DNA from 2 places in the Rhodosalinus sp. K401 genome. Region 1 is predicted to be linked to the other one. Evidence: riboswitches for the same ligand, from Rfam matches in the RefSeq annotation. Region 1 holds a riboswitch; the other holds the start of a gene.
The links. A riboswitch is a leader RNA that binds a small molecule or an ion and turns the genes downstream of it on or off. The one in region 1 is predicted to bind cobalamin.

Region 1 (7,804 bases):
ATGTCGTGCACCGCCTGCTTCTGCTCGGGGCTGATCTTTCGCTTGATCCACAGGAACTTGCGCGCGCCCGTGAAATCGGCGCGCAGCTTCTCGGCATCGAGGTCCGGGAAGATCCGCGCAAGCTCGCGCGCGGCCGTGTCGGGGTCCACCATCAGGGGCGGCTGCGCGTAAAGGCTGTGCGTGCCCATGTTGGTGGCCAGCACCCGGCCGTGCCGGTCGGTGATGTCGGCGCGCTGCGCGAGGATGGAGGCGCCCGGCGCGCGCACGCGCGGCTCTTCGGGCTCTGAGGCCGCGAGATGCGCGGTCCGCCCGCCCACGAGGGCGAAGGCGAAGACGAAGGCCACGCCCAGCACCAGCAGCCGCGCCTCGGCGCGCTGGCGCAGCCGGTCGCGCATCTCCTCGTGGCGCAGGCGGATGTTCTCGCGCTCGATCGCGTCGGGGCTTTCGCCCCTGGCGCGGGCCTCGAGGATCCGGGCGAGCGGGCGCAGCGGCTTGCGGATCATGGCGTCGACTCTCCCTGCTCGGAAATCTCGACCACGTTGGCGATGGGCTCGGGCGCGTCCTCAGCAGGATAGGCGACCTGCTCGACGCGGCCGAACTGCTCGGGCCGGAAGGGCAGAAGCCCGAGCGTGTCGAAGTTCATCTCGGCAAGCTCCATCAGCCGGTCGGGCCGGTTGAGATAGGCCCATTCCGCCCGCAGCACCGCGAAGCGCGCCCGCGTCTCGGCGATCTGGCGCTGCAGGGCCTCCGTCTCGGCGATGGCCTGCTGGGTGCGATAGTTCTGGTGGTAGGCCCAAAAGGCGAGCCCGATCACGGTGCACGCGGTGGTCACAAAAAGCAGGGTGCGCATCTGGTCTATCCTTTCACGACCGGCATGCCGATCCGGGCTGGATCGGGGGCGCCCGCGGGCGCATCGGTGCGGCGCGCCACCCGAAGCCGGGCCGAACGCGCGCGGGGGTTGCGGGCAAGCTCCTCCGCGTCGGGGCCGACCGCCTTGCGCGTGAGGATCTCGAAGCGCGCACGCTCGGGGGTGCCCGCCGGCGCGAAGCGATTGGCCGCGCCGGTGGAGCCCGCCCGCGCCTGGAAAAAGCGCTTCACCATCCGGTCCTCGATGGAATGGAAGGTCACCACGGCGAGCGCGCCGCCGGGCGCAAGCGCGCGCTCGGCGGCGACGAGAGCTTGGAACAGCTCCCCAAACTCGTCGTTCACGGCGATCCTGAGCGCCTGGAAACTGCGGGTGGCGGGGTGCGCCTGCCCCGGCTTCGCCCGCGGAAGGCAGGCCTCGACGACGCGGGCGAGATCGAGCGTCGTCTCGATCGGCGCCTCGGCGCGCGCGCGCAGGATGGCGCGGGCGATGCGCCGGCTCGCGCGCTCCTCGCCGTAGAGAAAGAGGATGTCGGCCAGCTCCCTCTCGGAGGCGGCGTTGACGATATCGGCCGCCGTCGGGCCCTCCCGCCCCATGCGCATGTCGAGCGGCCCCTCCTTCTGGAAGGAAAAGCCGCGCTCGGCGCGGTCGAGCTGCATGGAGGAGACGCCGAGATCCAGCACCACCCCGGCGAGGTCGCTGCCGTAATCATCGAGCCTCGAGAAGACGTCCTCGACCATCTCCAGACGGTCGCCATACCCGCCGGCCCATCCCGCCGCGAGTTCGAAGGCGAGCGGATCGCGATCCATCGCGACGACCTTGTCCGCGCCCGCCTCCAGCAGCGCGCGGGCATAGCCGCCCGCACCGAAGGTGCCGTCGAGCCAGACGCCGCGCACCGGCGCCACGAGATCGAGAAGCGGGCCGAGCAGGACCGGAACATGGGGCGGCGCGGAGCTCGGGGCGGACGCGGCCGGGCAGGTCATGGCCTACGCCCCCGCCGGGCCGCCGGGCTGCGGATCGTCCAGCAGCATCAGCGGGTCGAAATCCTCGGGCAGCTCGTCGAGCCAGGCTTCGGTCCGCGCCAGCTCTTCGGCGTCGTAGGTCTCGGGCTTCCAGATCTGGAACGTGTCGCCGGCGGCGATGAAGAACGCCTCGCCCTCGAGCCCGATCTTCTGGCGCAGCTTCGCCGGCAGGACGAGGCGGCCGGTCTCGTCCACGTTGGTGGGATAGCTCTGGCCGTGGAAGAGGCGTTGCAGCATCTTGCGCTGCATCGAGCCGCGCGGCATCGCGTCGATCTTCTCGTCGACCTCGGCGATCGCCTCCATGGTGTAGCATTCGAGGTAATTGCGGCGGTGGTCGCCGTAGACGATCACCAGTTCGGGGTTGAGCCCATCGGTCCAGTTCGGGTCGGCGGCCTCGAGCACGCGGCGGAACGAGGCCGGGATCGACACCCGGCCCTTCGCGTCCACCTTGTTGCGGCTCTCGCCTCTGAACCTGCGGCCCACTGTCCCTACCGCCCTTTCAACCTTCGCCCCCGAAGGCCCGGCGCCTTACGAAAACGGCGGATCGAGCTGCTGCCAAAGCCCGATCCGCCGCCCTCGTCCCGTCGCCGGGGTGTCCGGTTGCGCGCGCCACCTGGGGGGATGTCTGCTCGCCCGCGCACCGGATCTCTCTTTCACGATGAAAGCGGGGTGCCTGTATGAAACCTGACTTTTTATGGGAGCCTTGTTCGGGGTTCTTTTCCGCCCCTTCGTCCCGTCCCTCATCGTGAGAAAAGGGATGCCATGGGAATTCATGGAAATCAACAAGTTTTTGTGGGACGACAGGCAACCACAGACGCGTCACCGCCTTGCATGAGCGGCTTTTGCCATGCTCCCGCGGGACTGAAATACAATATATATGACCATCCCTGAAAATTGCTCCATATATGGTGCGAATTTCCGGACTCCCTTTTCGGCCCATGATTTCCCAGCCGTATCCAGAAAACTGTCGCGTCGCCGAAGATCCGTCGCCCGGCCCGGGCGAATCGCTCGCCGGGCGCGAGTCGGGCGTTCCGGCATTCCGCCGGATGCCATCGACGGGAAATGAGCGGGCGTCGCCGTGCACGGGCCGCCCATCTTCCAGGCAAGCCCGGGCGCAACGTGGGCAGGCGAGCCCAAGCGTTCACGAAGCGCACAAGGAACGGGCAGCGGTGCCCGGAAAAGGTCAGTATGTCATATGCATTTGCCGCATAGCAGCATTGAGCCGCCGGCTATTGTGCAAGCGCAGCATAAACGTATCTTTGGAAGGAACGCGGCGCAGGCTGACGCCAACACGCAAGGCAGGCGCCCGCAGACATACGGATCAGGAAACCCTCTCCTCCTCCCTGGGTTTTCTGAAAACTGGCGGCGGCATCTCTCCTCCTCCCGATGCCGCCGCACCTTATACGCCGCAGTCCGTCGCCCTCGGGTGCGGGATGCGGACACAGGATCGAAGCGCCCCCTCTCCTCCTCCCTGGGGCCTTCGAGATCGAAACGGCGGCGCCTTCCTCCTCCTCCCGGGCGTCGCCGTTTCTCTTTCCCAAGCTTCGAAAAACGGGATGTCCCGTGATTTCCCGTCGCGGCGCGGCGCCTGCGCGTCAGTGCAGCGCGCGACGGCGTCCGCGCGCCCCGCCCCGGCGAGTCGCGCCCACGACGCTCGGCCGCGTCGCCTGTTCCAGAAACTCCAGGAAGGCCGCCGCGGCGGCGTTGGGCGCCTCGGGCGGGTCGAGCCCGTCGAGCGCCCGGCTCGCCGCCTGCTGCGGGCTGGTGTCCGCCGGCAGGGCAAAAACCCATTCGAGGAACCCGAGCCGCGCGGCCTGCTCGGCCGCGTCGCCCTCTCGCGCGAGCCTTTGCAGCCCGTCCATGATCGCCAGCGCCGTCATTTGCGCCCTGCCCGCCGGCCTGCGCGGCCCGTCCGGTCACCCATCTCTCATCTCCCGGGCCGCGCCCCGCGGCCATTGGAGCGGATGACTGAAAGAGCGGGACAGCACCGCGGCAGCGCCGCGCGACGTCCCCGCCCACACCGCCACCCGCGGTTCGACGTCATGCCAGGGCTGGTTTCCGGGCTCGGGGCGGGTGGGGCCAATGGCCCCGCGCCAGGCGCCTTCCCGGGAGCGGTCCCAGTGGCGTTGCCTGTCGCATCCCGCCCTCACCGTTGCGGGGGCAGCGCCGGGGTCTCACCGGCTTCCCAATTCTCCGCGACGCACGCGCCGCGGCACCCTGACAAGACCGAGCGTAGCCGATTCCCCGTCAGGCGAAAGCGATTTTCACGTCCGGTCAAACGCGGCGCCGGTGGCGCGGCTTGCCTCAGAACGGGACGTCGTCGGCGCCGGTGACGTAGCGGGCGACCACTTTCTTGTCGCCCGCCTTCTCGAAGGCGACCTCGAGCTTGTCGCCCTCGATGCCCTTGATCGTGCCGTAGCCGAACTTCTGGTGGAAAACGCGATCACCCACGCTGTGGGCGCTGACCGCTTCGAGGTCGATCACCTGCCCGCGCGTCTCGCGCGGCTGGCTGACCGGGCGCGCGCCGGCGCGCTCCTGCATCCGGCGCCAGCCGGGAGAGTTGTAGGCGTTGGCCTCGGCCGCGCGACGCTCGATGCCCGCCGTGGCCGCGGCACCGTAGCCGCCCCCGTAAAGCCCCGGCGGCGTCAGAACCTCGACATGCTCCTCCGGCAGCTCGTCGATGAAGCGCGAGGGCATCTGCGACTGCCACTGGCCGAAGACGCGCCGGTTGCCGGCGAAGGAAATCGTGCAGAGCTCGCCCGCGCGGGTGATGCCGACATAGGCGAGGCGGCGTTCCTCCTCGAGGCCCTTGAGGCCCTGCTCGTCCATGGACCGCTGCGAGGGGAAAAGCCCGTCCTCCCAGCCCGACAGGAAGACGGCCGGGAACTCCAGCCCCTTGGCGGCATGCAGCGTCATCACCGAGACCTTCTCGCCCTCGGCGCCCGCCTCGTTGTCCATGATGAGGCTCACATGCTCCAGGAAGCCGGTGAGGTTCTCGAACTCCTCGAGCGCCTTGACGAGTTCCTTGAGGTTGTCGAGCCGCCCCGGCGCCTCGGGCGTCTTGTCGTTCTGCCACATGCCCGTGTAGCCCGACTCGTCGAGAACGATTTCCGCAAGCTCGACGTGGCTGAGGCCGGGATCGCCCGCCATCCGGCCCCACCTGTCGAGCCCGTCGAGAAGCTTCGCAAGCTCCGCCGCGCCCTTGCCCGAGAGCCCCTTCTCGGCCAGCAGCGCCCGCGCACCCTCCAGAAGGCTCACGCCCCGGGCCCGCGCCGCGGCGCGGATCTTCTGCTGGGCCTTGTCGCCGAGGCCGCGTTTGGGCGTGTTCACGATCCGCTCGAAGGCCAGATCGTCCGCGGGCGAGACGACGAGCCGGAAATAGGCCATGGCGTCGCGGATCTCCATCCGCTCGTAGAAGCGCGGCCCGCCGATCACGCGGTAAGGCAGCCCGATCGTGAGGAAGCGGTCCTCGAAGGCGCGCATCTGGTGGGAGGCGCGCACGAGGATCGCGATCTCGTCGAGCGAGAAGGGCCGCATCCCCCGCGTGCCGCCCTGCATCGCCTCGATCTCCTCGCCGATCCAGCGGGCCTCCTCCTCGCCGTCCCAGTGCCCGATGAGGCGGACCTTCTCGCCCGCCTCGGCCTCGGTCCAGAGCGTCTTGCCGAGCCGCCCCTCGTTGGCGGCGATCACGCCCGACGCGGCGGCGAGAATATGCGGGGTCGAGCGGTAGTTCTGCTCCAGCCGGACGACCTTCGCGCCGGGGAAATCCTTCTCGAAGCGCAGGATGTTGCCCACCTCCGCACCGCGCCAGCCATAGATCGACTGGTCGTCGTCACCCACGCAGCAGATGTTGTGGTGACCGCCGGCCAGTAGTCGCAGCCAGAGATACTGCGCGACGTTGGTGTCCTGGTACTCGTCCACGAGGATGTAGCGGAACCAGCGGCGGTATCGCTCGAGCACGTCGTCATGGGTCTGGAAGATGGTGACGACATGGAGCAGCAGGTCGCCGAAATCGACCGCGTTCAGCTCCTTCAGGCGGGCCTGGTACTGAGCGTAGAGCTCGACGCCGCGGCGATTGTAGGCACCGGCCTCCGAGGCGGGCACGCGCTCGGGCGTCCAGGCGCGGTTCTTCCAGTGATCGATGATCCCGGCGAGCTGGCGCGCGGGCCAGCGCTTCTCGTCGATCCCCTCGGCCGCGACGAGCTGCTTGAGGAGGCGAAGCTGGTCGTCGGTGTCGAGGATCGTGAACGACGGCTTGAGCCCCGCAAGCTCCGCATGGCGGCGCAGCAGCTTGACGCAGATCGCGTGGAAGGTGCCGAGCCAGGGCACCCCCTCCACCGCGTGGCCGAGAAGGCGCGCCACGCGGTCCTTCATCTCGCGCGCGGCCTTGTTGGTGAAGGTCACGGCCAGGATCTCGTCCGGGCGCGCGCGGCCGGTGTTGAGAAGATGCGCGATGCGCGTGGTCAGCGCCTTGGTCTTGCCCGTGCCCGCGCCCGCCAGCATCAGCACGGGCCCGTCGAGCGCCTCCACCGCGGCGCGCTGCGCGGCGTTCAGCTCGTGAAGATAGGGCGCAGGCCGCGCGGCCATGGCACGGGCGGACAGCGAGGCCGCCTCGAAGGCGTCGGCGTCGTCGAAACTGCTCATGGCGCGCAATCTAGCGCAGCCGGCGGCGGGTTTAAAGAATTGTTCGGCGTATGTTCCGCCCGCGGCGCGGGCCGCGCCCGCGTGCTGGACAATCCCCCGCCGCTGACGGAAACATGCTGCCGATGACCCTCGACGCACGCTTCCCCGCCATCTCGGACCTTCGTGCCCGCGCCCGCGCGCGGCTGCCCCGCTTCGTCTGGGAATATCTCGACAGCGCCACCGGCGCGGAGGCCACTCAGGCGCGCAACCGCGCCGCGCTCGACCGGGTCGTGCTGCGTCCCTCCATCCTGCACGGCGAGATCGCGCCGGATCTTTCCGTCGAGCTTCTGGGCCGCCGCCACGCCCTGCCCTTCGGCGTCGCGCCGGTGGGGATGTCGGGCCTGATCTGGCCCGGGGCGGAACGCAGGCTCGCCGCCGCCGCGGCGGAGGCGGGTCTGCCCTACACGCTGTCCACCGTCGCCACCGCCACCCCCGAGGAGGTCGGGCCCGAGGCCGGGGAGAACGGCTGGTTCCAGCTCTATCCGCCGCGCGACGAGGACATCCGCCGCGACATGCTGCGGCGCGCCCGGGCGGCGGGGTTCCGCACGCTGGTGCTGACCGTTGACGTCCCGGTGGCAAGCCGGCGCGAGCGCCAGACGCGCTCGGGCCTGACGAACCCGCCGCGCCTTACCCCGCGGCTGGCGTTGCAGGTGGCGGCGCGTCCGGCCTGGGCGCTCGCCACCGCGCGGGCGGGGATGCCCCGGATGCGAACGCTCGATCCCTACAAGGAGGGTCTCGCCTCGGGCGCGCTGCCCTCGAACGCGCATGTGGGCTACCTTCTGCGCACCTCGCCCGACCGCGACTACCTGCGCTGGCTGCGGGACAACTGGGAGGGGCCGCTCGTCGTCAAGGGCGTGCTGGGCGCCGAGGACGCCGCCATGCTTCAGGCCGAGGGCGCGGACGCGATCTGGGTGTCGAACCATGCCGGCCGGCAGTTCGACGCCGCGCCCGCCACGATCGAGGCGCTGCCCGCGATCCGCGCGGCCACGACGCTGCCGGTGATCCTCGACGGGGGCGTCGAGGGCGGGCTCGACATGCTGCGCGCCATCGCGCTCGGCGCGGATTTCGTGATGATGGGACGGCCCTGGCACTACGCGATCGCCGCGCTGGGGGCGGATGGCCCGACGCATCTGGTGGACTTGCTGCGCAAGGATCTGGAGGCCAACATGGGCCAGCTGGGCGCGCGCGATTACGGCGCGCTGCCATCGCGCCTGGTGCGCGACTGACCCGTCAG
Region 2 (7,804 bases), on a different contig from region 1:
GCGAGGTGAGCGCGGCGGCGAGCGCCGAGATCGCGATGCCGGCGAGGATGAGCGTGAGCGAGGTGCCCCGCGGGCCCGCGAGCGCGACGACGAGAAGCACGGCGGCGAGCGCCCCGGCGAGCGCGGCGGCGGGCAGGCCGAGCGCCCAGCTCGCCGCGAGGCCCGTCTGAAGCGCGATCACCGCGCCGAGCGCCGCCGCGCCCGAGACGCCGATGAGCCCCGGCTCTGCCAGCGGGTTGCGCAGGTAGCCCTGCATGGCCGCGCCCGCGAGGCCGAGGCTCGCCCCCACGATGGCGGCGAGGAGCGCGCGGGGCAGGCGGATCTCGCGCATCACGAGGGTGAGCGGGCCGGCATCGCCCAAGACGAGGGCGCGAAGGCTTTCGCCCGCGCCCACGCCCGCCGGCCCGATGGTGAGCGAGCCCAGAAAGAGGGCCGCGACGAGCGCACCGAGAAGAAGCGCGAGGCGCGTCACTCCGGCCCCTCCGGCGGCAGGGTGCGGCGCAGCTCGGCCAGCGACTCGATGGCCGCCAGCACATGCGGCGTGCCGCAGATCCAGTCGCGGTCGGCGAAGGCGCCCGCGGCACGGCCCTCGCGCAGGGCGCGCACCACCGGATGGTCGAGGATATCCTCGGCGCGCGAGGCGCCGGGATAGGGCCGGGCGGTCACGACGGCCTCGGGCGCGGCCAGCGCCAGCACCTCGAGCGGCATCCGCCCGCCCGCCGAGAGGCCGGCCGCCTCGGCCACGTTTTCGAAGCCGGCGGCGGCGAGGATCTCGCCGGCCAGCGAGCGGTCGCCCGCCGTGTAGCCGTTGGCGTAGTAGAGCGCCGCGCTTGGCCGGCGCGAAACGGACTCGCGCAGCGCGGCGCGGCGCGCGTCGAAGATCGCGACCGCGCGCGCGGCGGCCTCTTCCTGTCCCAGCGCCGCGCCCATCTCGACCATCCGGGTCCGCACGTCGTCGAGAGAGAGCGCGGGATCGAACACGACGACCGGAATCCCGAGGCGGCGCAGCATGGCGACCGTGGGCTGGGCCGTGTAGCGCCCGGCGAGCACGAGGTCGGGCCGCATGAGGTAGATGTCCTCCGCGGCGCCGCGGTTCGAAGGGAAGGCGGCCGCCTCTTCGGCCATGGCGGAGACGCGCGGATCGGTGGCGAGGTTCGTCACCGAGTGGAGCTGCCCCGGCGCCGCGAGCATCATGGCGAGCTGGTCGGTGCAGAGGTTGATCGAGACGACGCGGGCGGGCGGCGCCTCGTCCGCGCCGCCCGGGCCCGCCGCCGCGACGGACAGCCCGAGCCAGAGCCCGAGCGCCGCCGCGGCGCGCCGGAGCCGCCGATCAGAACGACGCGCGCAGCCCGACATAGATCCCCCGGCCCGGCATGTTGTAGCCGCCTACCGTCTCGTAATCCTCGTCGAAGAGGTTCTCGACGCGCAGATAGGCCTCCGCCGTGTCGGTCACCGCGTAGGAAAAGCCCAGGTTGGCCAGCGTGTAGTCGCCCACGTCGTTGTTCGGCGGCGCGAAGGCGCTGGGCTCCACGTCGGCCACGCGCTGCACGTCGAAGGTGCCGCGAAGGCGGTCGGTGAAATCGACGTCCACCCCGAGGGTGAGGTCGTGGCGCGGCACGAGCGCGAGCCGCGTGCCGTCGGTTTCCGCGTCCGTCAGGGTATAGGCGCCGAAGACGGCCACGCGGTCGGTGTGGGCGTAGCGCCCCTCGATCTCCAGCCCTTTGCTGACCGTGGTGCCGGGAACCTGGTTGTAGCATCCGAAGCCGCTGCCGCAGGCCGTGGCGGCGCCGTCGAAGCCGATCAGGTCGTCGATCTCGGCGTAGAAGGCCGTCGCCTGCACGAAGCTCTCCTCGCCGAAGCGCCGCTCGACGCCAAGCTCCACGCTGCGGCTTTTCTCGACCTTCAGGGTCGGATCACCCGCGGCGCTGAACCGCTCGAAGAGCGACGGCGCGCGAAATCCGGTGCCGACCACGGCGCGGATCGTCGTGTCCGGCCGCGCGCGCCAGGCGAGCGCGACGCGCCCGGAGGTATTGCCGCCGAAATCGTCGTTGTCGTCGTAGCGCAGCGAAACCGCGATATCGAGGTCGTCCCGCGGACGGAAGATCGCCTCGGCCAGCGCCGAGGTCGTCACCGAAGAGCCCGCGTCGAAATCGGTCTCGTACTCCTCCTCGGTGCGGTCGAGCCCGAAGCTGAGCGTGGTCCCGCCCGACAGCTCCATCGTGCCGAGATAGGAAAGCTGGTCGCGGTCGCCGTCGAACGCTTTGATGACGCCGCCCGGGTCGCGGCGTTCCGAGCGGAAGGTCGAATAGCTGAAGGTGTGATCCACGCCGAAGGCCGCGATTTCCGCGAAGACACGCGCGCCGGTCTGCTCCAGGAAATTGGTGCCGCTGTTGTCGGTGGTCGAGCGGTCGATTTCCGCCTCGGCGTCACGGTGGAAGGCGGAGAACCCGAGCACGACACCCTCGCCCACCTCGTAATCGCCCGAGAGCGACAGGAACGTCTCCTCGTAGCCGTCGTCCTCCGAATCGCCCGCGCGGGCCGAGATGCCGTCGGTCTCGGTGCGCGCGAGGTTGAAGGCGAGCGCGCCGCGCTCGCCGCGGGTCGCCACCCCGACCGAGCCCCGCGCCGTGCCGAAACTGCCGCCCTCGGCGAAGCCCTTGACGAAGGTGCCGGGCTCGCTCGCGCGGAAGGTGGTCACGTCCACCACGCCCGCGATCGCCTCGGAGCCGTAAAGCGCCGATTGCGAGCCCCTCACCACCTCGACGCGTTGCAGGCCCGCGCTGGTCAGGCCGCCGAAGTCGAAGCCGAGCTGAACCGCCGACGGGTCGCTCACGTCGATGCCGTCGATGCGCACGCCGACATAGGCGCTGCCGAGGCCGCGAATCCGCACGGTGCTGGCGCTGCCGAGGCCGCCGTTGGAGGAAAAGGACACGCCGGGAATGCGATCGAGCGTGCGCTCGAGCGTCAGCGGGGCCTCGTCGAGCGCCTCTTCGTCGAGGACGTCGACGATGGCGCCGGTGCGGTTGACCTCTTGCGGGACGAGCGCGCCGGAAACGACGATCTCCCCCAGATCGAAGCTTTCCTGGGCCAGGGCCTGGGAGGCGGAAAGAAGCGCCGCGACGGCGGCGGATGCGGAGAGTGGAAGGCGGGTCATGGATCTGTCCCTTCGTGGCGGCCCGGGGGCCGACGGGCGGTGAATGCCCGCGACGGACGGCATGACCGGCCCCTCGCGGACGACGAAACGATTGTCACCTCGACGGAAGGGTCCGTTGCCCGTGGCGCGCCCCGCGCCAGGACAGGGTGATCGCCTCGGCAGGTATCCTGGCTTGCGGGTCGTCGCTTGGCCGGGCCTTCCCGCCGCGCCCCTAGGCGCCGCAGTGGCATGTTCCGGCTTCGCTCTCCGCTCACAGTTGCGGGGGCAGCCGCAGATTCGGGCCGGCGCGAAGCCGGATCCTCACTGCGTTCCCTTTTCATCCGACGCCGAAACGCCGGAACCGAAGCAGGGCGAAGGTGCCCGCCGCCCGGCGCGGTTGTCAAGCGCGTTCGACCCGGTGGCGGCCACGGCGCCGCGCTGTCGCTTTTCGGCTTAGCGCGGCAGCGATTCTGTCTTATGCCTCGCCCCGACTGGAAACTCGGGGTCTGGTGATGACGAGGATGATGCCGAAGCGAGCTGCACCGTCGCGGCGCGGGAGGGGTGCGCAATGACGCTTTATCTGCGCTGGGTGCTCGAGACCGAACTGCGCGGCGCGCCGGACGACGATCTGGCCGCGATCGCGCGGGACCTGCTCTACCAGGCCCGGGAGGAGGAGGCGGGCACGCTGCAATGCGATGTCCATCTTTCGGAGGATGGCGAACGGCTGCATCTGCTGATGGGCTTTTCGAACGATACCGCCGTGGTCGAGCATCTGCAGGGGTTCACGCGGCGTTTCGCGCGCCCGCTGTTTGCGCTGGTGCGTCCGTTGCGCATGACGGTCTATGGCGATCCGTCCCCCGAGGTGCGCGAGGCGCTCGGCGCGTTGCAGCCGACCTACATGCCGCGCCTGCAGGACGGCTAGAGAAGCCCCCGCAGCGCCGAGGCGCAACGCTGCAGCGTGGCCTCGATCCGCGGCCGGAATCCCGGCATCTCGTAAAAGGACCCTTCCGCGGAGTGGCCGACCGCGGCGATTTCCCCGCCCGAGCAGCGAAACCCGATCGCCGTGGCGGTGACGCCCGGCTCGAACTCGCCGTCGCAGTGCATGATCCCGCTGGGCGCGGCCCCCTCGATGAGGCGCATCACGGCGGCGCGGTCGGTGATGGTCTTCTCGGTCCAAGCCGCGACCGGTGCCTCGGCCACCAGCTGCGCGCGGCGCTCGGGCGGTTCCTGCACGACGAGGGCGCGGCCCATCGCGGTGGCGAGAAGCGGCAGCCGGCTGCCCACGGTGAAGCCCAGCCGCGGCGCCAGCCCGTCGCCGCCCGTGTGGGCGAGGAAGATCGCGTCTTCCCCGTCGCGCATCGCCATGGACAGCGGCTGCCCGCACTGCGCGGCGAATCCCTCGAGCACCGGCTGGATCGCAAGGCCGAAGCGGCGCCCCTGCAGGAACCCGCCCGCCAGGACGAGAATGCGCGGCGACAGGGAATAGCTGCGCCTGGTCTGCCGGACATAGCCCAGCCGCACCAGCGTGAGCACGAGCCGGCGCGCCACCGCGCGGTCGATGCCGCATCGCCGGGCGATCTCGGGGATGGTGAGCTGCTGCGCGTCGGCGTCAAAGCATTTCAGCACGCACAGCCCCTTGGCGAAGGTGAGCGACGTGTCCGAGGTGGAGATCTCTGTGGTTCCGGCCATCGCCGCGACCCTCCCTCGCGCGCTTGACAGTCCCGCGCGGCTGACTCAACATTCCGATAATGTATCGCCAGTGCGATTTTCGCGCAAATGCCAATTCACGCTTGGCAAGGAGGCCCGGATGATCAGCCAGGAACTCAACGACAGGATCACGCGCGTGGAGCAGGGCTCCGGCGCAGGGGCCGTCCTGCGCCTCTACTGGCAGCCCGCCGCGCTTTCGGAAGAGTTGTCGGGGCCGCGCCCGGTGATTCCCGTGCGGCTGATGGGCGAGGACCTCGTGCTGTTCCGCGACACGTCCGGCAAGCTCGGGCTCATCGGGCGGCATTGCCCGCACCGCGGCGCCGACCTCTGCTACGGCCGGCGCGAGGATGGCGGCCTGCGCTGCCCGTTCCACGGCTGGCATTTCGACCGGACCGGCCAGTGCGTGGAGACGCCGGGCGAGCCCGAGGGCTCGCTGCTTGCCGGGAACATCCGCACCACCGCCTACCCGGTGGTCGAGAAGAACGGGATCGTCTGGGCCTACATGGGGCCGGGCGAGCCGCCGGCCTTCCCCGATCTCGACTGCTTCCGCGCGCCCGAAAGCCACGTCTTCGCCTTCAAGGGCCTCTGGGAGTGCAACTGGCTGCAGGCGATGGAGGTGGGCATCGACCCGGTGCACGCCTCCTTCCTGCACCGCTTCCTCCAGGACGAGGACCCGGCCGAGAGCTATGGCAAGCAGTTCCGCGACCGGGCAGGGCAGACCGACATGCCGATGACGCAGCTTCTGCGGGAGTATCCGCGCCCCGAGATCAGGGTCGAGGAGACCGATCACGGCCTGCGCCTTGTCGCGCTGCGGCACATGGAGGACGGGCGCAGCCATGTCCGCGTGACCAACCAGGTCTTCCCCGAGGCGATCTGCATCCCGATCTCGAACGAGATGACCATCACCCAGTGGCACGTTCCGGTGGATGACACCCACTGCTACTGGTTCTCGATGTTCACCAGCTACACGGACCCGGTGAACCGGGAACTGATGCGCGAGCAGCGCCTGAAGGAGCACCGGCTACCCGATTACGCGCCGCTTAAGAACCGGCGCAACAATTACGGCTACGACCCCGAGGAGCAGGCGCGCGAGACCTACACGGGCATGGGGCTCGACATCAACGTGCACGACCAGTGGGCGGTGGAGAGCATGGGTGCGATCCAGGACCGCACGCAGGAGCACCTGGGCAAGACCGACGTCGCCATCATCCGCTACCGCCGGATGCTGCGCGCGGCCATCGACAAGGTGGAGGCGGGCGAGATCGACGACCTGCCGCTGCGCGGCGCGGGCGCGGAGCGGGTGCAGGGGCCGGTCTCCATCGACGCCATCGGGCCGACCGATCGCGGGGACGCGCTCTGGCGCGAGGCCGACGCCCATCGCCGCGCCCGTTGCGACTGGTCCGCACCGCTCGCCGCGGAATGAGCGCTGGAGACCTCGAAGGGGGGCGCACGGCGCGGCTTGGCCTCTACGACGCGGCCGCGCTCGCGCGGGCGGCCGAGGTGCTGGAAGAGGTGCAGCGCCGCGGGCTCGAGGTGGTCCGCCTCTCCTTCGTGGACCAGCACGGCATCCTGCGCGGCAAGGCGCTGGCGGCCGCGGCGCTTGCCTCGGCCTTCCGCTCCGGCGTGGCGATGACCTCCACGCTCTTGCTGAAGGACACGTCGCACCGCACCGTCTTCCCCGTCTGGGAGGGCGGCCCCGGCCTCGGAGACGGCCGGCTCAACGGCGCGGGCGACATGCTGATGCTGCCCGATCCGGAAACCTTCCGTGTCCTGCCCTGGTCGCAGCACAACGGCTGGATGCTGTGCGATCTGCGTTACGCCGACGGCGGCGAGATGCCGTTCTGCCCGCGCTCGATCCTCAAGCGGTCGGTGGCGCGCCTTGCCGAGGACGGTCTGCGCATGACCTGCGGGCTCGAGGTGGAGTTTCACGTCCACCGGGTCGAGGACGCGCGGCTTGCCCACGCCGATGCCGGCATGCCCGGCGCCCCGCCCGAGACGGCGCTTCTTGCCCAAGGCTACCAGTATCTCACCGAGGCGCGCTACGACGCGCTGGAAGAGGCGATGGACGCGATCCGCCGCGCGTCGCAGAAGCTCGGCCTGCCCGTGCGCTCGATGGAGGTCGAGTTCGGGCCGTCGCAGTGCGAGATGACGTTCGAGCCCGCCGATCCGCTGGCGCACGCCGACGCGATGGTGCTCTTCCGCCACGCCACCAAGGAGGTCTGCCGCCGCATGGGCCTCCATGCGAGCTTCATGTCGCGCCCGCGCCTCGAGGGCGTGGTGCCCTGCGGCTGGCACCTGCACCAGTCGGTGGGCGACGCGAGCGGCCGCAACCTCTTCGCACCCGAGGGCGAGGGGCTGACGCCGACGGCGTCGGGCTGGATCGCGGGACTTCTGGAGCGGGCAGAGGAAAGCTGCATGCTCACGACGCCCACGGTCAACGGCTACAAGCGCTACCAGCCCTTCATGCTGGCCCCGGACCGCATCCAGTGGGGCCGCGACAACAAGGGGGCCATGATCCGCGCGCTGATCGCGCCGGGCGACGCGGCGAGCCGGGTCGAGAATCGCGTGGCCGAACCGGCCGCCTGCCCGCACCTGGTGTTCGCCGCGCAGATCGAGGCGGGACGAGACGGGACGGCGCGCGGGCTTCCGGCGCCCGAGCCGGTCGAGGATCCCTATGGCAGCGACGCGCCACGGCTTCCGGCCGATCTGGGCGCTGCGGTCGACGCGTTCGAGGCCTCCGACCTCTGGCCCGCCGTCTGGGGCGCGGATACCGTCCGGTGGCTTTCCACGATCAAGCGGGCGGAATGGCGGCGCTACCTCACCACCGTCTCCGAATGGGAGCAGCGCGAGTATTACGGGCTCTTCTGAGCGCGGGCAGCCGCTCTTCGCCACAGGGGCCCATGGGGCCAGAGCTTGACATCTCTGCCCACGGGCAATGAACTGGGCGTGCAAACGAGGGGCGGG

Region 2: linked by a shared signal. The riboswitch ahead of AB6A66_RS15480 (TonB-dependent receptor plug domain-containing protein) and the one ahead of AB6A66_RS02640 (hypothetical protein) in region 1 are both predicted to bind cobalamin.

What each region holds. Positions count from the first base shown of each region.
Region 1 covers NZ_JBGFSI010000002.1:31,365-39,168, reverse strand. The annotation lists gene AB6A66_RS02660 (peptidoglycan D,D-transpeptidase FtsI family protein) at 1-503, opposite strand, end outside; gene AB6A66_RS02655 (cell division protein FtsL) at 500-850, opposite strand; gene rsmH (16S rRNA (cytosine(1402)-N(4))-methyltransferase RsmH) at 856-1,848, opposite strand; gene mraZ (division/cell wall cluster transcriptional repressor MraZ) at 1,852-2,370, opposite strand; gene AB6A66_RS02640 (hypothetical protein) at 3,483-3,767, opposite strand; cobalamin riboswitch at 3,919-4,122, opposite strand; gene AB6A66_RS02635 (ATP-dependent helicase) at 4,192-6,531, opposite strand; gene AB6A66_RS02630 (alpha-hydroxy acid oxidase) at 6,645-7,796, shown strand; gene AB6A66_RS02625 (BLUF domain-containing protein) at 7,760-7,804, opposite strand, start outside.
Region 2 covers NZ_JBGFSI010000018.1:19,938-27,741, forward strand. The annotation lists gene AB6A66_RS15470 (FecCD family ABC transporter permease) at 1-472, opposite strand, end outside; gene AB6A66_RS15475 (ABC transporter substrate-binding protein) at 469-1,356, opposite strand; gene AB6A66_RS15480 (TonB-dependent receptor plug domain-containing protein) at 1,331-3,154, opposite strand; cobalamin riboswitch at 3,294-3,514, opposite strand; gene AB6A66_RS15485 (hypothetical protein) at 3,702-4,055, shown strand; gene AB6A66_RS15490 (helix-turn-helix domain-containing protein) at 4,052-4,822, opposite strand; gene AB6A66_RS15495 (Rieske 2Fe-2S domain-containing protein) at 4,941-6,263, shown strand; gene AB6A66_RS15500 (glutamine synthetase family protein) at 6,260-7,708, shown strand.